DNA from 3 places in the Lysinibacillus sp. JNUCC 51 genome. Region 2 is predicted to be linked to each of the others. Evidence: predicted binding sites of a transcription regulator. Region 2 holds the regulator's gene; each other region holds the start of a gene.
The links. The regulator Rex, encoded in region 2, represses fermentation and respiration genes when NADH is low (regulators of the CRP and FNR family bind a similar motif). The targets are predictions, from matches to a motif close to TTGTGAAATATTTCACAA.
Positions count from the first base shown of each region.

Region 1: a site for Rex is predicted at 3,730-3,747, ahead of yeiL (transcriptional regulator YeiL). Genes of this name have one in related genera too.
Region 3: a site for Rex is predicted at 3,681-3,698, ahead of JNUCC51_RS14720 (cytochrome ubiquinol oxidase subunit I). Genes of this name have one in related genera too.

Region 1 is NZ_CP065545.1:4,864,881-4,871,723, reverse strand. Features, by position in the region: gene JNUCC51_RS23605 (BTAD domain-containing putative transcriptional regulator) at 1-871, opposite strand, end outside; gene JNUCC51_RS23600 (diaminopimelate dehydrogenase) at 1,345-2,325, opposite strand; gene JNUCC51_RS23595 (hypothetical protein) at 2,745-3,035, shown strand; gene yeiL (transcriptional regulator YeiL) at 3,042-3,704, opposite strand; gene JNUCC51_RS23585 (MFS transporter) at 3,807-4,958, shown strand; gene JNUCC51_RS23580 (oxalate decarboxylase family bicupin) at 5,017-6,192, opposite strand; gene JNUCC51_RS23575 (O-methyltransferase) at 6,260-6,646, opposite strand.
Region 2 is NZ_CP065545.1:2,937,566-2,944,408, reverse strand. Features, by position in the region: gene groL (chaperonin GroEL) at 1-1,181, opposite strand, end outside; gene groES (co-chaperone GroES) at 1,321-1,605, opposite strand; gene JNUCC51_RS14240 (CPBP family intramembrane glutamic endopeptidase) at 1,774-2,538, shown strand; gene tatC (twin-arginine translocase subunit TatC) at 2,635-3,456, opposite strand; gene JNUCC51_RS14230 (twin-arginine translocase TatA/TatE family subunit) at 3,474-3,659, opposite strand; gene JNUCC51_RS14225 (redox-sensing transcriptional repressor Rex) at 4,142-4,777, opposite strand; gene JNUCC51_RS14220 (ABC transporter ATP-binding protein) at 5,007-6,843, shown strand, end outside.
Region 3 is NZ_CP065545.1:3,045,517-3,052,359, forward strand. Features, by position in the region: gene gatA (Asp-tRNA(Asn)/Glu-tRNA(Gln) amidotransferase subunit GatA) at 1-198, shown strand, start outside; gene gatB (Asp-tRNA(Asn)/Glu-tRNA(Gln) amidotransferase subunit GatB) at 200-1,627, shown strand; gene JNUCC51_RS14710 (thioredoxin family protein) at 1,968-2,528, shown strand; gene JNUCC51_RS14715 (diacylglycerol kinase) at 2,661-3,575, shown strand; gene JNUCC51_RS14720 (cytochrome ubiquinol oxidase subunit I) at 3,948-5,294, shown strand; gene JNUCC51_RS14725 (cytochrome d ubiquinol oxidase subunit II) at 5,291-6,316, shown strand; gene cydS (cytochrome bd oxidase small subunit CydS family protein) at 6,330-6,452, shown strand; gene rlmD (23S rRNA (uracil(1939)-C(5))-methyltransferase RlmD) at 6,703-6,843, shown strand, end outside.

The DNA.
Region 1 (6,843 bases), 1.9 Mb from region 2:
GTGTGATAAACTCCTCTGAGAAAGAGGGGAAAATCGCCAGCTTTAATAATACCTCTTGCTCGAATGTAGACAGCTTAAAATAAACTTCCTCCGATAAATAGGTGAAAAGGTCATTTGTAGAGATATTTAGCCAATGATCTAATGTCTCCTTGTTCCATTGTTCAGCTAATAAAGAAATACTAATTGCCCAGCCCTCAGTAATTTCTAAAACCTTAGATATTTCTCCTTCTGTTAATTGCACTGATACGTAATCCTCGAAAAAAACAGCGATCTCCTCTGATGAAAACGCCAATTCTCCTTCTGAAATAACGAGTAATTTTTTTTGTAGCTTTAATTTTCTCGTAATATCCCAATTCGGTAACGTTCTAGATGCGATGATAAAATGTACATTCGGTGGTGAAAATTCAATTATTTTTTCCATCACATAATTAATATGGAATACATGGTCAACAAGATGGTAGTCGTCTATGACAATTAAAATCTGCTCTTCGATTTCACATAAACTATTAACAAATAGCTTGAACCAACGATTTAGTTCCTCTATTTTCGGAAAACGGGATAATTGATTCCATGCATCAAATTCTTGACCGAAGCTCGGAACAATTCGTGTGATACTAAAAAATAAATGATTTAAAAACGGCAATATATTATCATCTTCCTCCGACACACTATACCAGGAAAATGTGCTTGATTGTGCATGTAGAAATTGTGTAAGGATTGTTGTTTTGCCATACCCTGCTCCACTATGAATAAGTGTGCAAGAATGGTTTAGGCTTTGTTTTAATGTTCTCATTAATGTAGCTCTACTAATACAATGATTGGACGGACTCGGTGAAATACATTTTGATTGGATAATAATGTCTGTAGTCATTTGGTGATAACCTCCCCATTCAGCTGGTTATGTAAGGTTACAAGTCTTCACTTTTAAATTATCGGCTCATAGTCATAAGGTGTGGTTGGTTTCCGTTCCTACAGAGTACCATTCTATAAGCCACTTTTTTGTTGCTGTCGCTTCGCTTTCGCACAGATAAAACATTGTTGTTGCTGTCGCTTCGCTGTAGGTTCACGGAACAACACGATGTTGGTCACGAAGGCAATATCACGGGGCAGGATCTTTTATCCTTCGTTCGGCTATTGCCAATCCCTAAGAAGTCACCCAGTTTCCACTCTAATCAACTAATATACATAGCATACTTTTTTTCTAAATTCATTCTAAACTTTTGATTATTAGTTAAATTATTGACAGTTTACCATATACTATATGTTATTTTACAGAATTGACTTCCTAAAAATAAAAAATCCCGATTATCAAATAATATGATAATCGGGATTTTGAATAGTATATTATAAAAGTTCTTTACGTAATTCAGCAGCTGATTTTGGTGATAACAGACCGAATGGAATATCGAATACTGTTTTTGCACCTTTATCTCCAGCTTGGTTTAAACGATGAGCTGCACGTGCAAAAGCTACTAGAACACTAGACGTGAAGTTTGGATTACTTTCAAGCTTTAATGAGAATTCAAGAATTTGTTTATCGTTAGCGCCGCTTTCACCACTGCGAATAACAAATCCACCGTGTGGCATACCAGTATGGTTTGCTTTAAATTCCTCTTCAGAAATAAAGTTTACTGTTGTGTCATACTCGTCAAAATAGTTTGGCATCGTCACAATTTCTTGTTCAACTTTTGCAGCATCTGCACCTTCTTCAAGAACAACCCAGCATTCACGTGCATGTTTTTCACGCGTTGTCAGCTCAGGATTTTCACCGTTGCGAACACGATCTACAGCCTCTTTAATTGGTAATGTGTATTGTACAGCGTTATTAACACCTTCAATGCGACGAATAGCATCTGAGTGGCCTTGACTTAAACCGTCTCCCCAGAAAGTATAAGTTGTACCTACTGGTAGAACTGTCTCTCCAAGTATACGATTTAATGAGAACAAACCTGGATCCCAACCAACTGAAATGACTGATACTTTACCAGATTTTTGTGCTTCTGCATCTACAGCCTCGAAAAACTCAGGAATTTTCGCATGTGTATCAAAGCTGTCAATTGTATTAAACCATTGTGCAAAGTGTGGGCCTTGCTCTGGTAAATCAGTTGCTGAGCCACCACATAAAATCATTACATCAATGTCATTTTGGAATTTTTCAGCATCATCCACTAAATATACACTTGCATTACTTGCAATGTTTACAGTTGAAGGATCGCGACGTGTGAAAACCGCTACTAATTCCATATCTGGATTTTGCGAGATAGCATACTCTACTCCGCGCCCTAAATTTCCATAACCTACAATACCTACTCGAATTACACTCATTAAAAATTCCTCCTCACGATTACGTGACTATGTGAAGCCTTTCACGTTAAATCTAATTACAATAATACGTTTTGTTAGGAAAATTCACAATAGTTTGAGTACGTGTTTTTCTCTATAAATCATACAAATTTTCTATGATTTTTATTCGTTTAAGGTATGAATACGGTTACATATTACTAATCTAACTTCTTTCAGCGGATTCACGGACATCAGAAAGGAGTTCTTAAAGGATGTTAGCCTAAACACAAAGTCGATTCCGAACGAAATTTTATCTGCGCTAAAGCAAAGAGTCAGCCTACAATTATTCCAAGGCATATTTGATTAACGAACCTTTAAGTTTTCATTAAAGCCTTGTAAATGAAGACTATTCGGACCGAATGTCTTGTACAATAAAACTAACGACAAAGGGGGCATGTTGAATGAAAAGTAATTGTTATTCACCTAACACAACATTGGAACAAGGAGAATTACTTGCTTGTCCATTTCAAAATGCACAAAAAAGTGCTAAAGCTCACATTGAAACTGATGCAAAGCACAAAAGATTTTCACCTAACAAACACCAATGTATAAGGGTTTTACCTTTTGACGTTATAGACGAAACCCTAAATATCTCCGTACAAAACCAACAAGTCGATGAGGTTAGCTTCTACCATAGCGGCAAGGAAATCGCACGCTGGTTGATTAAAAAAAGTGAATACAATAAGCTGTAGTTTTCCTTACAGTATCTCCTGCGCCAATTCAGAAAGACGCTTTTCATCCATAATGTGATAGCCATTCTTTCTCTTCTCTAAAATTTTTTCTTCACAAAATTGTGCAAGTACATATAATAAATGGCGATAGGAAACCCCTAAATATTCACAGATTTCAGTATGCTTTTCTTTATAGATTCCTTGATCTGACGAAAATTGAATAAATGCAGCAAGTCGATTTTCAAGTGGAAATGCTTGATTTTGTGTATATTTTGACGTCATTTTGAATGCCTTTTCCCCTAAAAACACACAAAGTTTACGTAAAAATAGTACATCCGTGAGTAACTTTTCTTTGCAGGACTGTGAAATCGAAAAACAAATCGTCTCGGTTACTGTCTGAATCCCCTTCGTATATCTTGCCTCATTAAGCAACTCAATTTCCCCCATAAAACGTGGTGCTTCCAAGTAATCGATAAGCGAGACCTTGCCATTTTTATGTGTCATATATAGCTTCGCCTTTCCTTCGATCATGTAGTATAACGTATCTGGAAATGACCCTTCTTGAAAAATCCATTCACCTTTGTCAAACTTACATATTTCTAGAAATGGATCAATTTCAAAAGAAAAAAAATCATCTATTGGATATTTATCAAGATAGTATGAACGTTCCTCAGCTGTCAGTATATGCATTATTTAACTCTCTCCTCCGAAAAAAATGTGAGATATCTCACATTATTGTACCGATGAACGTGCTATTATTCAACTTAGTTAAATTGGAGGTACGGAAAATTTATGAACAATCAACGATGGCTTTCTCAAAATTTCTTTGCATTTTTCTTTACATGGGGTATTTTCTTACCTTACTGGACTGGTTGGCTTGTAGATGCCAAACATCTCACTGTCTCACAGGCCAGCGTCATAATGGGCTGCGGTCTTTTAGCACGAGCAATTTCAAATCTATTTTTCTTCCCAACGCTTGCAAAATATGTGCACAAAAAACGACTAGTTAGTATTCTAGCAATAGGTGCACTAATCACGACTTTATTTTACTTACTAAGCACGAGCTTTATCTCGCTGCTTATTGTTACCCTTTTATTTAGCGTGTTCTATCCAGCACTGCTACCTGCAGTAGAAAGTAGTGCGGCAACGCTCGTACAGTATGGAAATGTACACTATGGTAAAAGCCGCTCCTATGGTTCCCTTGGCTTTGTCATTGCAGTATTAATCATTAGTATGATGACTGGTGCATTTGGCAATGACATAATCTTTTGGAGTATGGTGGTCGGCCTGATCGGTATGCTATTGATGCAGCAAATGGCTACACCTAAAGAATTACTCGTTGTACCTACGAAAGAACAACGTGCAAAATCATTGTCGATGAAAACATTATGGACTATTAAAGGTTTCCCTATTGTTTTATTAGTCGTTATTCTGTTGCAAGGCGCGCATGCTTCTTATTACAGCTATGGCTATATATATTTAGGTGATTTACATGTTGATCCATTTTATATGGGGATGATTATTAACATCGCAGTTATGTGCGAAATCTTATATTTTATGAAGGCAGATACACTATTTAAAAAATGGCGCTCTTCTTCTTTATTACTTTTAGCAGCAAGTGGTTCTTCGCTACGTTGGCTACTCATTTACCTATTCCCGAATGTTTGGGTATTTATCGCTTCTCAAACATTACATGCGTTATCTTTTGCTCTAGCGCATTTCGCTTTTATCAGCTATTTAACAAAAACATTGCCGAAGGAGCAAATCCCAAATGCGCAAGGCCTCTATTCTGCATTAGCGATGGGCTTAAGTACAGCAGTCCTTACATTTTTAGGCGGCTATTTATACGAGATTTCACCTGGACTATCATTTGCAGCAATGCTTATTTGTACTGTACCAGCAATCGGTATTCTGCTTGCTACTAGAAATAAATATCAATATTAAAAACAAGCAGGTGGAAAAGATAAGATCTTTTATCTTTTCCACCTGCTTTTTTATACGCTCACCTTGGATAATAAGAAAATCCTGGATATTTTACAACCGGCCACTTTTCCTTTCTCAATACATTAAGAAGTTCAGGACCAATATTTAAATTGCTTTGTACTAGTTCAGTTGGAGTAAGGGCCATCCATTGATTTAACGAAACATCCTGGAATCTATCACTTTTAAACATTTCAAGGAACCATAATGTCTCAGTACCGGTATTTTGAATGTAGTGACCATTTGCAAATGGTACGTAGCCTACATCTCCTGCACGATAATCGAATGTTCTAGCCACACCGTTTGCTGCAAATACGGTCATACGTCCTTGACCTTGAAGGTAATATTGCCATTCATCATTATTCGGGTGCCAATGTAGCTCTCTCATTGCACCAGGCTTAATCTCGACAAGCGCTGCGGCGATATTTTTAGAAATAGGAAAGTTTGTCGAATCCACAATTCTAACACTGCCACCAGGAGTTTTAATAGGCGTTTGCGCAAGCAGGCGATGCTTGAAGGTTTGGGGGACTGAACCGTAGGGTGATTGTACTTTTTGTGTGTCTATAGGTCCAGGAACTTTATCTTGAAAAATATAGACCTGTTCTTTCGGAATATGATTAAAAGCGCTCATTGGAACACCAAAATTGGCGGACAGCACATCTTTAGGAGTATGAGCAAACCAATCAGATATTGAAAATGTACTAAGATCTGAGAAATGTCCATCGTCAAACACCAGTAAAAATTCACAGCCATCTTCAAGACCCTGTATGGAATGAGGAATGCCTGGTGGGAAATACCATAAATCCCCCGGTCCTACATCAGCAATAAAATTACACCCATTTTGATCGACCGCCGTAATGCGAGCATGACCAAGAAGCATATACGACCATTCTGCTTGTTGATGCCAATGCAGCTCACGAACCCCACCAGGTGTCAAACTCATATTGACACCTGCTAATGTAGTAGCAATTGGCAAATCACGAGCAGTAATTTCTCGAGACCAACCGCCATTTTTTAATACCATATGCGTATCAGAAAAAGAGAACTTTAAATTTGGTACAAGTCCAGCATCTGTTTTTGGAGGGACAAGCATATCAGGGTTTTCCAGATCTCTCATAATATCTCTTGGCCCTTTATCTACCCACCCTGCCCCATCTTTCCGAATAGGCTGTGGTACATAAGAATAGCCATCTGGCATGTTCTCCAATTATTCACCTCTTCATAAAGAAATCGTTATTTCAATATGTATGGTACCTTAACTAGAATTATTCTTTTCCTTTCAGCTTAGTTGCGAGAATAGCAGAGGATGTTGCTGTTAAATAAATTTCTGTAGCTCTTAATTCTTTATGAATTAACCAAAAGTCCCTGACCTTATCAGGTTTCCCTCTCCATTCTTCAAGAAAATGTTCTACAGGCGTAAAATCGTCCATTAATAACATACCTCCAACAGCTAATGCTTCCAATAGTTGTACACCTTCAATCGTTTTAGCAGCAGCTGCATCAGCAAAAATAAATTGAAAAGGACCTTTTGCTACCTCTTCTTTCCAGTCACCTACTAAAAATTCTGCCTGCTGATGACGAATTGTTTGAGCAGTAGCATCGATTTTTTCCTTTGCATGATCCACTGAAACAAACTTTACATCTGGTGCAATGGTAGAAAGAATCCATGCACTGCCTACACCGTAGCCAGTCCCGACTTCAAGGATTGTTCCATGTGTGACTTAACCAACAAACACTGATAACAATCTTCCAGCCTCATCTGAGCATGAATACTCGAAATTATGTCTTTGGGCTAACATTTTACTAGCCTTCACCAATTCCTGAAAGTTAACATAATGACAAACCACCA
Region 2 (6,843 bases):
ATGCGTAGTTTACGTTCTTTTAGTTCTGTTTCTGTTGCAGCACCAACTTTGATTACTGCTACACCGCCTGCTAATTTTGCAAGGCGTTCTTGTAATTTTTCTTTATCGAATTCTGAAGTTGTTTCAGCAAGCTGAGCACGGATTTGACCAATACGGCCTTCGATTGTATCTGCACCGCCAACACCTTCTACGATTGTAGTATTGTCTTTTGTAACAACAACTTTCGCAGCACGACCAAGTGATGTAATATCAGCTGTTTTAAGGTCTAAGCCTAATTCTTCAGTAATTACTTGACCACCTGTTAAAATTGCGATATCTTCAAGCATTGCTTTACGACGGTCACCAAACCCTGGAGCTTTAACCGCTACAGCATTAAATGTACCACGAAGTTTGTTCACTACAAGTGTTGCAAGAGCTTCACCTTCAACATCTTCAGCGATGATTAATAGTGGACGACCTTGTTGTACCACTTGTTCTAATAATGGTAATACTTCTTGGATGTTTGTAATTTTTTTATCAGTAATTAAAATGTATGGGTTATCTAATACCGCTTCCATTTTATCTGTATCTGTTACCATGTAGTGTGATGCATAACCACGGTCGAATTGCATACCTTCAACTACATCAAGCTCAGTTGTGAAGCCTTTAGATTCTTCAATTGTAATAACACCATCATTACCCACACGTTCCATTGCTTCTGCAATTAATTGCCCTACTTCATCATCAGCAGCAGAGATTGACGCTACTTGTGCGATTTCTTCTTTGTTGCTTACTGGGCGAGAAATAGAGTGTAATTCCGTTAGAGCTGCTGCAACTGCTTTGTCGATCCCTTTACGAATTCCTACAGGGTTTGCACCAGCTGTTACGTTTTTCAAGCCTTCACGAATAATTGCCTGAGCTAATACTGTTGCAGTTGTTGTACCGTCACCAGCGATTTCATTTGTTTTAGAAGCAACTTCTGCTACTAATTTTGCACCCATGTTTTCGAATGGGTTTTCTAGCTCGATTTCTTTTGCAATTGTTACACCATCATTTGTAATAAGTGGTGAACCGAATTTTTTTTCTAAAACCACGTTACGACCTTTAGGCCCTAGAGTAATTTTTACTGCGTTTGCTAATTTATCTACACCTTGTAGCATTAATGAACGAGCGTCTTCTGAGAATTTAATATCTTTTGCCATTTGAATTTACCCTCCTGGAATGGAATATTCGTTAAGCTTGATCAATATATTTATAGAAATTTCGCCATACTGTCATTGTCATCTACCTTATTAATCTGTGACAATCACTAAAGGCATTTACTTTAATATACTTATTAACTTATTCAATAATTGCAAGAATATCGCTTTCGCGTAAAATTAGGTATTCATTACCCTCATATTTAACTTCTGTACCAGAGTATTTAGAGAAGATAATGTGGTCGTCAACTTTAACGTCAAGCTCTACACGTTGCCCGTTCTCTAAAATGCGACCCGTCCCAACTGCTACAACTTTACCTTCTTGCGGTTTTTCTTTTGCAGAGTCTGGCAGTACAATACCGAATGCAGATTTTTCTTCTACCTCGATTAGTTCGATTACAATACGATCTCCTAGTGGTCTTAACAAGTGAAACAACCTCCTATTATTAAATATATACTGTTTATTAGCACTCTATCTAGTCGAGTGCTAACACAATTATTATGATAATCAATCACACTTTTTTTTGCAAGTCAGAACTTCGAAAAATTTTGTTTTCTTTCCATATTCCTCTACAATAGAAAGGTAGCATAATGAATGGAAAGGATTTTGACTGTGAACAATTCTCAAAAAATAAATAAACATAAAAAAACAGCCCTTTATGTTTTACTGATCTATATCCTCATGCAAATATCAGGTATACTGCTGGCAAAACCGTTTCACAAGCTTGTTATGAGTACAACCGGTTTACCAAGTGAACAAGCAGCCCCACTTACGCAAGGCTGGTATATCGCTCTTAGCTTTGCCATTGCGTTAATTCTAAGTTTAATCCTAACATCTCGCGATAAAGCGTTTTGGGATATTTATCAAGGAAAGAAAGAAACTATCCCACTGTCAATTATGTGGGGGATTATCGGTTTCTTCTTAGTTTTCTTCGGCCAAATGATTGGCGCAGCTATCGAAATGGCTATATTCGGTATCCAAGGTGGTTCACAAAACACAGCTGATATTGTATCTATTGCAAAAGGTGCTCCTATTGCAATATTAGCGATTGTTGTATTTGGACCAATATTAGAAGAGTTCGTCTTCCGTCGTGTTATTTTCGGATCGCTTGTCCAAACAACTAATTTCTGGATAGCCGGTATAGTAAGCGCCATTTTCTTTGCACTTATTCATTTCGACTTCTCACATATTTTACTTTATACAATTTGTGGATTGATTTTTGCCTTCTTATATCACAAAACAAAACGTATTTGGACGTCCATTATCGCCCATGTCATGCTGAACGGTTTTGTGACACTTGTACAATTGTATGCAGAACCATTGCAAAAGTTGCTAGACCAACTAGAAAAAATGCAATAAAAATCAGTGAAATTTTTGCTTACCGCTATTTCTTGTTGAAACAATATAAAACGACAAAAAAGCTCGATGCTACTAATATGCATCGAGCTTCTATTATTATTTATTTAATTCTTCGATTTGACGTCGCTGCTGTTCAAGTGCCTCTTCGACCTGGCGTTTTTGCTCAGCTTCTTGTTCTTCCTTCATTCGCATTTCCTCTGATTTTAAGTATTTCTTATAGCCAATACGGGAAATCATAATGCTAATTTCATAAAGCATAAATAACGGTACTGAAACCATTAAGTGTGAAGCTAATTCAGGTGGTGCGATTAGAGCAGCACACACAAATAAACCAAAGTATGAGTACTTACGAATACGAATTAGTAACTCAGGCGATAGAATCCCAATACGTGAAAAGAACAAGACGACAATTGGTAATTGAAAAAGAAAACCAAATGGTATTGTAAGCTTAAATAAAAACGAAAAATATTCATGTATGCCAATCGTTTGCTGAATTTCTAATTCATTTGATAAATTCATCATAAACTTTATGACGTAAGGGAATAGTAAAAAATATGAAAAAGATAGTCCTGCTAAAAACAATATAAATGAATACGGGATATAGCTTAAGGTTGCTTTTCGTTCCACATCCCTTAATCCTGGGCTAATAAATGCCCACAATTGATACATCAATACCGGAGAAGATAGGATAAATGCTATTAAAAAAACGACTTGGATATAAATTGCAAGTGGTGTTACTACATCAAACGCATGAAGCTCTATATTATAATTCGCTCCAGTAGTTTGAAGGTATTTAACGAGCGGTTTCGCAACAAAAAAGCCGCCAGCCATAGCGAGAACAAAGAAAACGGCAACAATGAAAAGCCGTTTTCTTAATTCTTCTATATGCTCAATGACAGTTAGATCTTTTGGATTCATCCTCAAACATCCTAACTTTACTTATCTAGTTCTTTCTTTTTCTTGTCATCATCATCTTCGTCGGCTAATCCTTTAGTAGCATTTTTGAATTCACGTAATGTTGAACCAAATGCTTTACCAAGCTCCGGTAACTTCTTAGGACCGAAAATTAGTAATGCGACAATTCCGATAATAATGAGGCTCATAGGACCAATACCACCCATTAAAGCCACCTCCTCTTTTATATCCATCATTTTAACGCATAATTCGCCATTTTGCTAACTAATTATATGTGAAAGTTTTTCGTCAATCTCTCATTTTATACCATACTTCTAATTGACAGAAACTATGAGCTATACTATCAATTATGACTCGGTATAATTGCGTCCGGAATCGGCTTTATACTTAGTCCTGCGTGATACATGTCAATTCCGTTACTCTTTTCAATTTCCGTAACATCCCCCGGAGGCTTTAGGCCAAAACGATGTTGGTCACTCAGTCGTATGGGTTGTTGTTGTTGTTGCTTCGCTTTCGCATAGATAAATTGCTACAGGACGTGGCGTTCTTAGACTGAGTTCCTCTATTTCAGCGGATGTCTTTTGTACCGAAAGCGTAGCGGCAGGTACAGATGTTTTTTGCGCGAAAGCGTAGCGTCAGCAGCAGATGTTTGTACACCCGCCGAAGTAAGTTAAATTATGTACAATCATCACTCTTCCTGATTGCGAATTAAATAAATGAGTGCCTGTAATTCTACCGACAAATCGATTGTTAAAAGTTGCATTTTATCTGGTACAGTAATACGCTCCGGCGTAAAGTTCAAAATTCCTTTTGCATTCATCGCCGCTAATCTATCAGCCATTTTCTGTGCAGAGCGTGGTGAAACTGTTAAAATTGCAAGCTCCGCTCCATATTCCGCATACTTTTCTTCCAATAAATCAGGATGAAAAACAGGAATATTGCTAATCATCTTTCCTTCCTTCGGGGCCTTTGAGTCAAATGCCACAACGATATGGGTATTATGATTTTTTTGGAAATTGTATTTTAATAAAGCACTACCTAAATTCCCTACACCGATTAACGCTACTTTTGTCGCTTCATGTTGATCGAGCGTTTGACTAAAAAATTTTAAGAGATGCTGCACATCATAGCCATATCCCTTTTTCCCCAAAGCACCAAAATAAGAAAAATCACGGCGAATAGTTGCAGAATCAATTTTCATCGCTTCACTCAGTTCCTTCGACGAAATGCGTTCCATGCCTTCTTGCGCAAAGTTTTGGATAAATCGATAGTAAAGAGGAAGTCTTTTCGTAGTGGCTTGTGGAATTTTTAATTCTTGTTTCAAACTTTTTCCTCCTTATAGAGTATCAAATCTATTTATGATACACGCTCAATTAACTATTTCTAAGTTTATAATATTCACTAGAGTATTTCCCTTTAGTTAATGGCGCTTTTACGCCACTAACTAAAGAGAAATCGTTTCAATCTTACATGACAGCTTGGAATAAGTAAAGCATCGACATTGCAAGCCAATCGCTCATCCATTACACTAAGGAAGAATTGAGGTGTCAAGAATGATTGTTTTACAGGTCAATCAACTATATAAATCCTTCCTTGCAGATGAAATTTTAAGTGGCGTAAAATTAGAGGTTCAACATCGTGACCGTGTTGCATTAGTAGGTCGTAACGGTGCAGGTAAGTCTACTTTACTTAAAATAATTGCTGGTCAAATGTCATACGACTCTGGCGATATTATTATCCCTAAAGGAATACAAATTGGGTATTTAGAGCAGCATGCTGGGTTAAACTCAACATTGTCGATTTGGGATGAAATGATGACAATTTTTGAGCCGCTTATTGCCCAAGAACAAACAATCCGATCATTAGAACAACAAATGACCGACCCAGCTGTTTATGAAAACCCTACTTTATATGCAAAAATAATGTCTGAATACGACCAATTGCAGCATAATTTTAAGGATGCAGGTGGCTATCAATATGAATCGGATACACGTTCTGTGCTTCATGGCATGCAGTTTTATCCTAATGATTACGAAAAGCCAATTAGCTCACTCTCAGGGGGACAACGAACTCGGTTAGCGCTTGCTAAGCTTCTGTTAAGTAAACCTGACCTATTAATACTCGATGAACCTACTAACCATTTAGATATTGAAACCCTCTCTTGGTTGGAATCATATTTAAAAGGCTACGAAGGGGCTATTCTAATTGTTTCCCATGACCGCTACTTCTTAGACCAAGTTGTTTCCATTGTCTACGAAGTCTCTCGTCATCGCGTCACAAAATATACAGGCAATTATAGTGCTTATTTAGATGAAAAAGCGAAAAATTATGAGCGTGATTTGAAGCTTTTTGAACGTCAGCAAGATGAAAAGGCAAAGCTTGAGGAATTTATTCAAAAAAACATTGCTCGTGCTTCTACTACTAAAATGGCACAAAGTCGTCGTAAAATGCTTGAACGAACTGAATGGATGGAATCCCCCGATGGTGATGAAAAGTCAGCAAGCTTCGGTTTTACAATTGAGCGTCAAAGTGGTAACGATGTATTATCTGTTGATGACTTAGCTATAGGTTATGGCGATAGGAAAATATCAAGCGGCATAACACTACGAACTTTCCGAGAAGACCGCATTGCACTTGTTGGTCCAAATGGCGTTGGTAAATCAACTTTATTAAAAACCATCGTCAAAGATTTGCTTCCACTCTCCGGAGAGATTCGCTATGGTACAAATGTTCAAATTGGTTACTATGATCAAGAGCAGGCAAAGCTGTCTAGCAATAAAAGTGTGCTAAAAGAGCTATGGGATGAATGGCCTTTAATGAATGAAAAAGATATTCGCACGGTGCTAGGCCGTTTCTTATTCAGTGGAGATGATGTAGATAAAATCGTGTCATCTCTATCTGGTGGAGAAAAGGCAAGGCTCGCATTAGCTAAGTTAATGATGCAAAAGGCAAATTTCTTAATTCTCGATGAGCCTACCAATCACTTAGACTTAGATAGTAAAGAGATACTGGAAAACGCACTGATCGATTATCCTGGAACGCTCTTATTTGTATCGCATGACCGATATTTCATCAATCGAATCGCTACTAAAGTAATCGAACTATCCGGCGATGGTTCCTTTGAGTACTTAGGTGACTATGATTATTATCTTGAAAAGAAACAAGAGCTATTAGAACTTGCACAAATGAAGGCTGCTGCTCAACCGCAAGTACAAGCTGATATACCTGAGAAGACCTCTACCTCTAAAATTGATAAAGAGGCTAAAAAACGGGAGCGCCAAATTAGACGCACACTTGAGGAACTAGAAGGGAAAATGCAGCAAGTAAATCTTGAAGTTGCTCGCTTAGAAGAAGCTCTTTGCGATCCCGAGATTTTTACTGACCACGAAA
Region 3 (6,843 bases), 110 kb from region 2:
GATATTTTAACGATTCCTATGAACTTAGCTGGTGTGCCAGCCATTTCAATTCCATGTGGCTTTGAAAATGAACTGCCATTAGGCTTACAAATTATCGGTAAATATTTCGACGAAGCAACAATTTACCGTGTAGCTCATGCTTTTGAACAAGCAACGGAGTTCCATAAACAAGTTCCTCAAATTTGGGAGGGAAAATAACATGAACTTTGAAACAGTCATTGGTTTAGAAGTACACGTTGAGTTAAAAACGAACTCAAAAATCTTCTCACCAGCACCAGCTCACTTCGGTGCTGAACCAAATACAAATACTACAGTTATCGACCTAGGCTATCCTGGTGTCCTTCCTGTACTTAATAAAAATGTTGTAGATTTCGCAATGCGTGCAGCACTTGCACTTAACATGGAAATCGAGCAAGAAACAAAATTTGACCGTAAAAACTACTTCTATCCAGATAATCCGAAAGCTTATCAAATTTCTCAATTCGATAAACCAATCGGTAAAAACGGCTGGATTGATATCGAGGTTGACGGCTATACAAAACGTATCGGTATTACGCGTCTTCATATGGAAGAAGATGCTGGGAAGCTTTCTCACTCTGGTGACCATTCTTTAGTTGACTTTAACCGTCAAGGTACACCACTTGTAGAAATCGTTTCTGAACCAGATATTCGTACAGCAAACGAAGCGTATGCTTACCTAGAAAAATTAAAATCAATTATCCAATATACAGATGTATCTGACTGTAAAATGGAAGAAGGTTCACTACGTTGTGACGCTAACATTTCAATTCGTCCATATGGTCAAGAAGAATTTGGTACGAAGACAGAGCTTAAAAACCTTAACTCTTTCAACTATGTTCGCCGTGGTATAGAGCACGAGGAATTACGCCAAGCTGATGTTCTTCTTTCAGGTGGGGTAATTGAGCAAGAAACTCGTCGCTTCGATGAAAAAACAGGTAAAACAATTCTTATGCGTGTGAAAGAAGGAACAGATGATTATCGTTACTTCCCAGAGCCAGACTTAGTTCGTCTATCGATCTCTGATGAATGGTTAGAGCGAGTTAAATCAGAAATTCCAGAGCTTCCAGATGCTCGTAAAAAACGCTATGCTGAAGAATTAGGCTTAACTCCATATGATGCAGGAGTTCTTGTTATTTCAAAAGAAATCTCAGACTTCTTCGAGGCTATGGTAGTTAAAGGTGCAGATGCAAAGCTTTCAGCAAACTGGCTAATGGGTGATGTTTCTGCATACTTAAATGCAGAACAAAAAGACCTTAAAGATACTGCATTAACACCAGAAAACCTTGCGGAAATGGTGAAATTAATTACTGACGGTACAATTTCTTCTAAAATTGGTAAAAAAGTATTTGCTGAATTAGTAGAAAATGGCGGTTCTGCAGCAGAAATCATTAAAGCAAAAGGTTTAGTTCAAATTTCTGATGAAGGTGCATTACTTGCTATCGTTACAGAAGTTCTGGACAACAATGCACAATCAATCGAAGACTTCAAAAACGGTAAGGATCGCGCTATCGGCTTCTTAGTTGGTCAAATTATGAAAGCTACTAAAGGTCAAGCGAACCCACCAATGGTCAATAAATTATTACAACAAGAAATTGCAAAACGTTAATTGCGATTGCAAAAAGGCCAAGAAAGCAAATTTGTTTTCTTGGCCTTTTATTCTGTAAATCAATACATATAAAAGACTCTTTGGGGTATCTATACAAGATAAATGCCATGACAAGCAAAATTTTGAAGCAGGCAGTATGGAAATATACTCATCACCAAAAGTCGCTAAAACGTATGTCATTTGAATAAGTAGATTTCAGTTCGTACTGGACGCTCCCAGTTAGAACTGAAGTCAATTTAGACTAAAAAATACCAAATTAACACTTAATAGTTGTCTTAAAAGCGTATTCATAGCAAAATATAGAATAGAACATGATAAAACAACTTTAGGAGGTCAATCAATGAAAACTGAACAACAATATTTCAATGTCGCGATTTCGATTCAACAATATATGGATAATATGACGACGTTAAAAGAGGAAAGCTTCCGTATTTATGATGGCTTCGAAGTGCCACTAAACGATGGCTTTATCGAATTACTGAAGAACAAGCAACCAAAAATTTTAACAATTACTGAGGACTGGTGCGGGGACGCAATGTTAAACAATCCAGTTATTCGTCGAGTTGCAGAAGCAGCAGGATTAGAAATGCGCGCAGTACTACGTGATGCTGATACAGATTTAATTGATCGCTATTTAACAAACGGTGGCCGTGCAATCCCGATTTATATTTTATTAGATGATGCTGGTCAGGTTGTTGGAAAATGGGGTCCACGTGCACCGGAATTACAGGAACTAGTAGTGAGTAAACGAGCTACTTTACCTGATAAAGAAGATCCTACATTTGAAGATGCACAAAAAGCGCTATATGCTGAAATTCGTGAAGAAAATATAACGAATAAATCATATTGGACATTTGTTTATGAGGATTTTAAAAAGCAAGTAACAGCTGTATTACAATAATTGAAAATCGTAAGGCTGCATGTCAGAAAATGAGGACATGCCTGCTTTTATTGACTATTGGAAGCTAATGCAACATTTAAACGAATAATTCGTTGGAAGAAATAGAATCTTATGAAGCAAAGAAGGTATGTTATGAAACGAGCAAGAATCATTTATAATCCTACATCTGGGCGTGAAGTGTTTAAAAAGCATCTACCAGAAGTATTGGCGAAATTAGAGGTAGCAGGCTATGAGACATCTTGTCACGCAACAACTTGTGAAGGTGATGCAACCATTGCAGCAAAAAATGCAGTTGAACGCGGCTTTGATATAATCATTGCAGTTGGTGGAGATGGTACATTAAATGAAGTTGTTTCAGGTGTGAGCTCATTTGAGAACCGCCCGAAAGTAGGTTTAATTCCGATGGGCACAACAAATGACTTTGCCCGTGCCGTGCATATTCCGCGAAATATTGATGCTGCCGTTGAAATCATTATTAAAGGCGAAACGTTGCCGGTTGATGTTGGCTTATTAAATGGGGAACGCTATTTCATCAATATTGCCGCTGGCGGACGTATTACAGAGTTAACTTATGAAGTGCCAAGTAAAATGAAAACAATGCTAGGACAGCTAGCATATTACCTAAAAGCAGTAGAAATGATCCCATCAATTAAAGCTTCCCATATGCGTATCGAATATGATGGCGAAGTGTTTGATGGAGATGCCATGATGTTTTTATGCGGCTTAACAAATTCAGTGGGTGGCTTTGAAAAGCTTGCACCTGATGCAAGTATTAATGATGGCTACTTTACTTTAATAGTATTGAAAAAAGTAAGCCTGCCTGAATTTATTCAGCTTGCCGCAATGGCATTAAGAGGCGAGCATTTGAATGATGGCCGTGTAATTTACAAAAAGGCAAGTGTCGTAAAAGTATCTACTGAAGATGAAATACATTTAAACTTAGATGGTGAGTATGGTGGGGATGCGCCTGCTACATTTGAAAACTTAAAGCGCCACATTGAAATTTTTGTTCCACTAGAAGATATTCGTGAGGATGACCGTGTTTAATAACACATTAGAACAGGGTGCTCTCAATTTAGGCGGGAGCCTTGTTCTGTGGATAAAATCGGTAAGATATCCATTTGTAGAGCTATATTTTACATGTAATTGATATTGTGAATGAATTAAGAAAAATAATTGGCAAATGTGCGTATATTACTTGAACAAAATTTGAAACCTTTATAATAGGCCGAAATTCCGGTCCATTATAAAGGTTTTTTTCGTTGCAATAGTGGAAAATGGGAAAGAGATAAGGGAAAGGAAGTGTTGCCTTTGTATAAGTCACAGGAAAGAAAGCTCATTTGGCTAAGCTTTAGTGTTGCAATTATTATGCTACTTTCCATACTTGGAAGAATATTTGGAGGTTAGGGGGGCAATGAAATGGTGAATGAATCAGCAGTCTTTTGGAGTAGAGCATTAACAGAGTTAACTTTATCGTTCCATATTATTTATGCAACGATTGGTGTTGGTGTCCCGTTAATGATTATGATCGCCCAATGGACTGGGTATAAAAAGAATGATGAGCACTATATTTTAATGGCAAGACGTTGGGCACGAGGTTTTGTTATTACGGTTGCAGTCGGAGTTGTTACAGGGACAGCAATTGGCTTACAGTTATCTTTACTATGGCCGAATTTTATGCAGCTTGCCGGTCAGACAATTGCATTACCACTTTTTATGGAAACGTTTGCATTTTTCTTTGAAGCCATCTTTCTAGGCATTTACCTATATACTTGGGATCGCTTCGATAGTCAGAAGAAGCATATGTTACTGTTAATTCCGGTTGCAGTCGGTGCATCGATGTCAGCAGTGTTTATAACAATTGTCAATGCGTTTATGAATGCGCCACAAGGATTTGATATTGTGGACGGACAGCTTGTGAATATTCAACCATTTTTAGCAATGTTTAACCCAGCAATGCCGACAAAGGTAGCGCATGTTCTCGTTACAGCCTATATGACTTCCGCATTTGTGTTAGCATCAATTGCAGGATACCGTATGCTTAGAGGTTCTAAGCACATATATCATAAAAAATCTTTATTACTACTTATGAAGATAGGTCTGATTTTCTCCATTGCATCAGCGATTATTGGAGACTTTTCAGGAAAATATTTAGCAGAATATCAGCCAGAAAAACTAGCTGCAGCTGAGTGGCATTTTGAAACTGAAAACAAAGCTTCCCTTATACTATTTGGTGTATTAGAAGGAGAAGAAGTAAAATACGCTATTAAAGTACCTTATGCTTTAAGCGTTTTAGCACATAATAATCCAAATGCAGAGGTAATTGGATTAGATCAATTTGCTGAAGAAGATCGACCACCACTATATATTCATTACCTCTTTAATATTATGGTGTTTATTGGAATGTTCATGGCGCTCGTTTCACTACTTTATGTAACCGGGAAAGCACGTGATTGGCATTTTATTCATTCACGTTGGTTTAGATGGATTGTTGTTGCAGGCGGACCACTTTCCATTATTGCGATTGAAACAGGATGGTGGCTTGCTGAAGTAGGGCGACAGCCTTGGATTTTATATGGATTAATGCGAACACCAGAAGGGGCCACGACAAGTGATCATGTAGATTTAATGATGCTATTGTTTACAGGAGTGTATGCCGTATTAGGAATAGGAAGTATGGTAGTGTTGATTCGTATGTTCAAAAAGAATCCAATTGAGCGAGAAATAGAAGATCGCCATGCTGATAAAGGCGGTGACATCTTATGACATTAGAGATTTTAGGTATTTCTGTTTTATGGATTTTCTTATTTGGCTATGTCATTGTAGCTTCAATCGATTTTGGTGCAGGCTTCTTTAATGCCTACAGCCTACTCATCGGAAAAAATCATATTTTAACGAATATTATTAAGCGTTATCTATCACCAGTTTGGGAAGTAACCAATGTCTTTTTAGTATTCTTCTTTGTTGGGATTGTTGGATTTTTCCCACAAACAGCTTTCTATTATGGAACGATATTACTTGTTCCAGTTAGTATTTCGCTAGTGCTTCTTGCAATACGAGGCTCCTATTATGCGTTTGAATCATATGGCGCACGTGGACATATCGGTTACACACTGACATATGGGGTAGCAGGCTTGCTCATTCCAGCCTCACTCTCTGTTGTATTTGCGATTGCTGCTGGTGGCTATGTTGATATTGTTAATGGGCAACCAGTCTTGAATTACTGGACATTGTATACGAGCCCATTTGCTTGGAGTATTGTCGTGTTAAGCATTGCGGCTGTTCTTTATATTTCAGCTGTGTTTTTAACTTGGTACGCTCATAAAGCAAAGGATAAAGAAGCCACAAATTTAATGCGAAGATATGCACTTGCTTGGGCGGTGCCTTTAATGGTGAGTGCAATCGGCATTACGTACGAAATGAAATTCATCAATCCTGAAAGTTACGATAATATGGTCAATTTATGGTGGATGTTCGTCATTTCAGCCGTGTTATTTATTATTACTGTAGTGTTAATATGGATGCGAAAAAATTACGGTCTTGCGGTTGGATTATTGATTGCCCAATTTGCAGTGGCGTTCTTCGCATATGGTATCGCACAATATCCATATTTACTATATCCTTACTTAACAATTTACGATAGCTTTACAAGTACACAAATGGCGATTGCACTCGTCATTGCGTTTATTTTAGGACTGTGCTTGCTTATTCCATCACTGTTCTTGTTGTTGAAATTATTCCTATTCAACAAAAATTACGTGACCGGAAAAGAAGACAATCACGCATAGGAGGGATAAAACTATGGCAAGTTTTCTAATGTTTTATGCGCCATTTATAGTCGTCATTCTTGGGATAGCTGCTGCTTTCTGGTGGTCACCTAGAGACTATCACACAGCGAGGAAAGAGGGGAAGAGTCGCGAATAGCGGCTCTTTTTTCTACTCATGTAAAGTGGAGAGGTCTCCGTTTTGGTGCATGGGAAGGAAGAGCTTATTACTTTTTTGTTTGCCTGAGCAGTTTGGGAGGAGAGCGGATCACATTCTGGTTTTACCCGAGCAGTTTAGAAGTAGACTAGATCACTTCCTCGTCATACCCGAGCGGTTAATATTAAGCCTTGTTCTTTTTTCATCCGCCACAACATGCTACAATAAAGAGATTGAAATGGAGGATGTACGAATGTCAGCACCCGTGAAAAAGAATGACCGACTAACAGTTTATATAGAAGATTTAACACATGATGGCAATGGCGTCGCAAAGGTCGATGGCTATCCATTATTTATCCAAGGTGCACTTCCTAATGAAACGGCGGAAGTACAT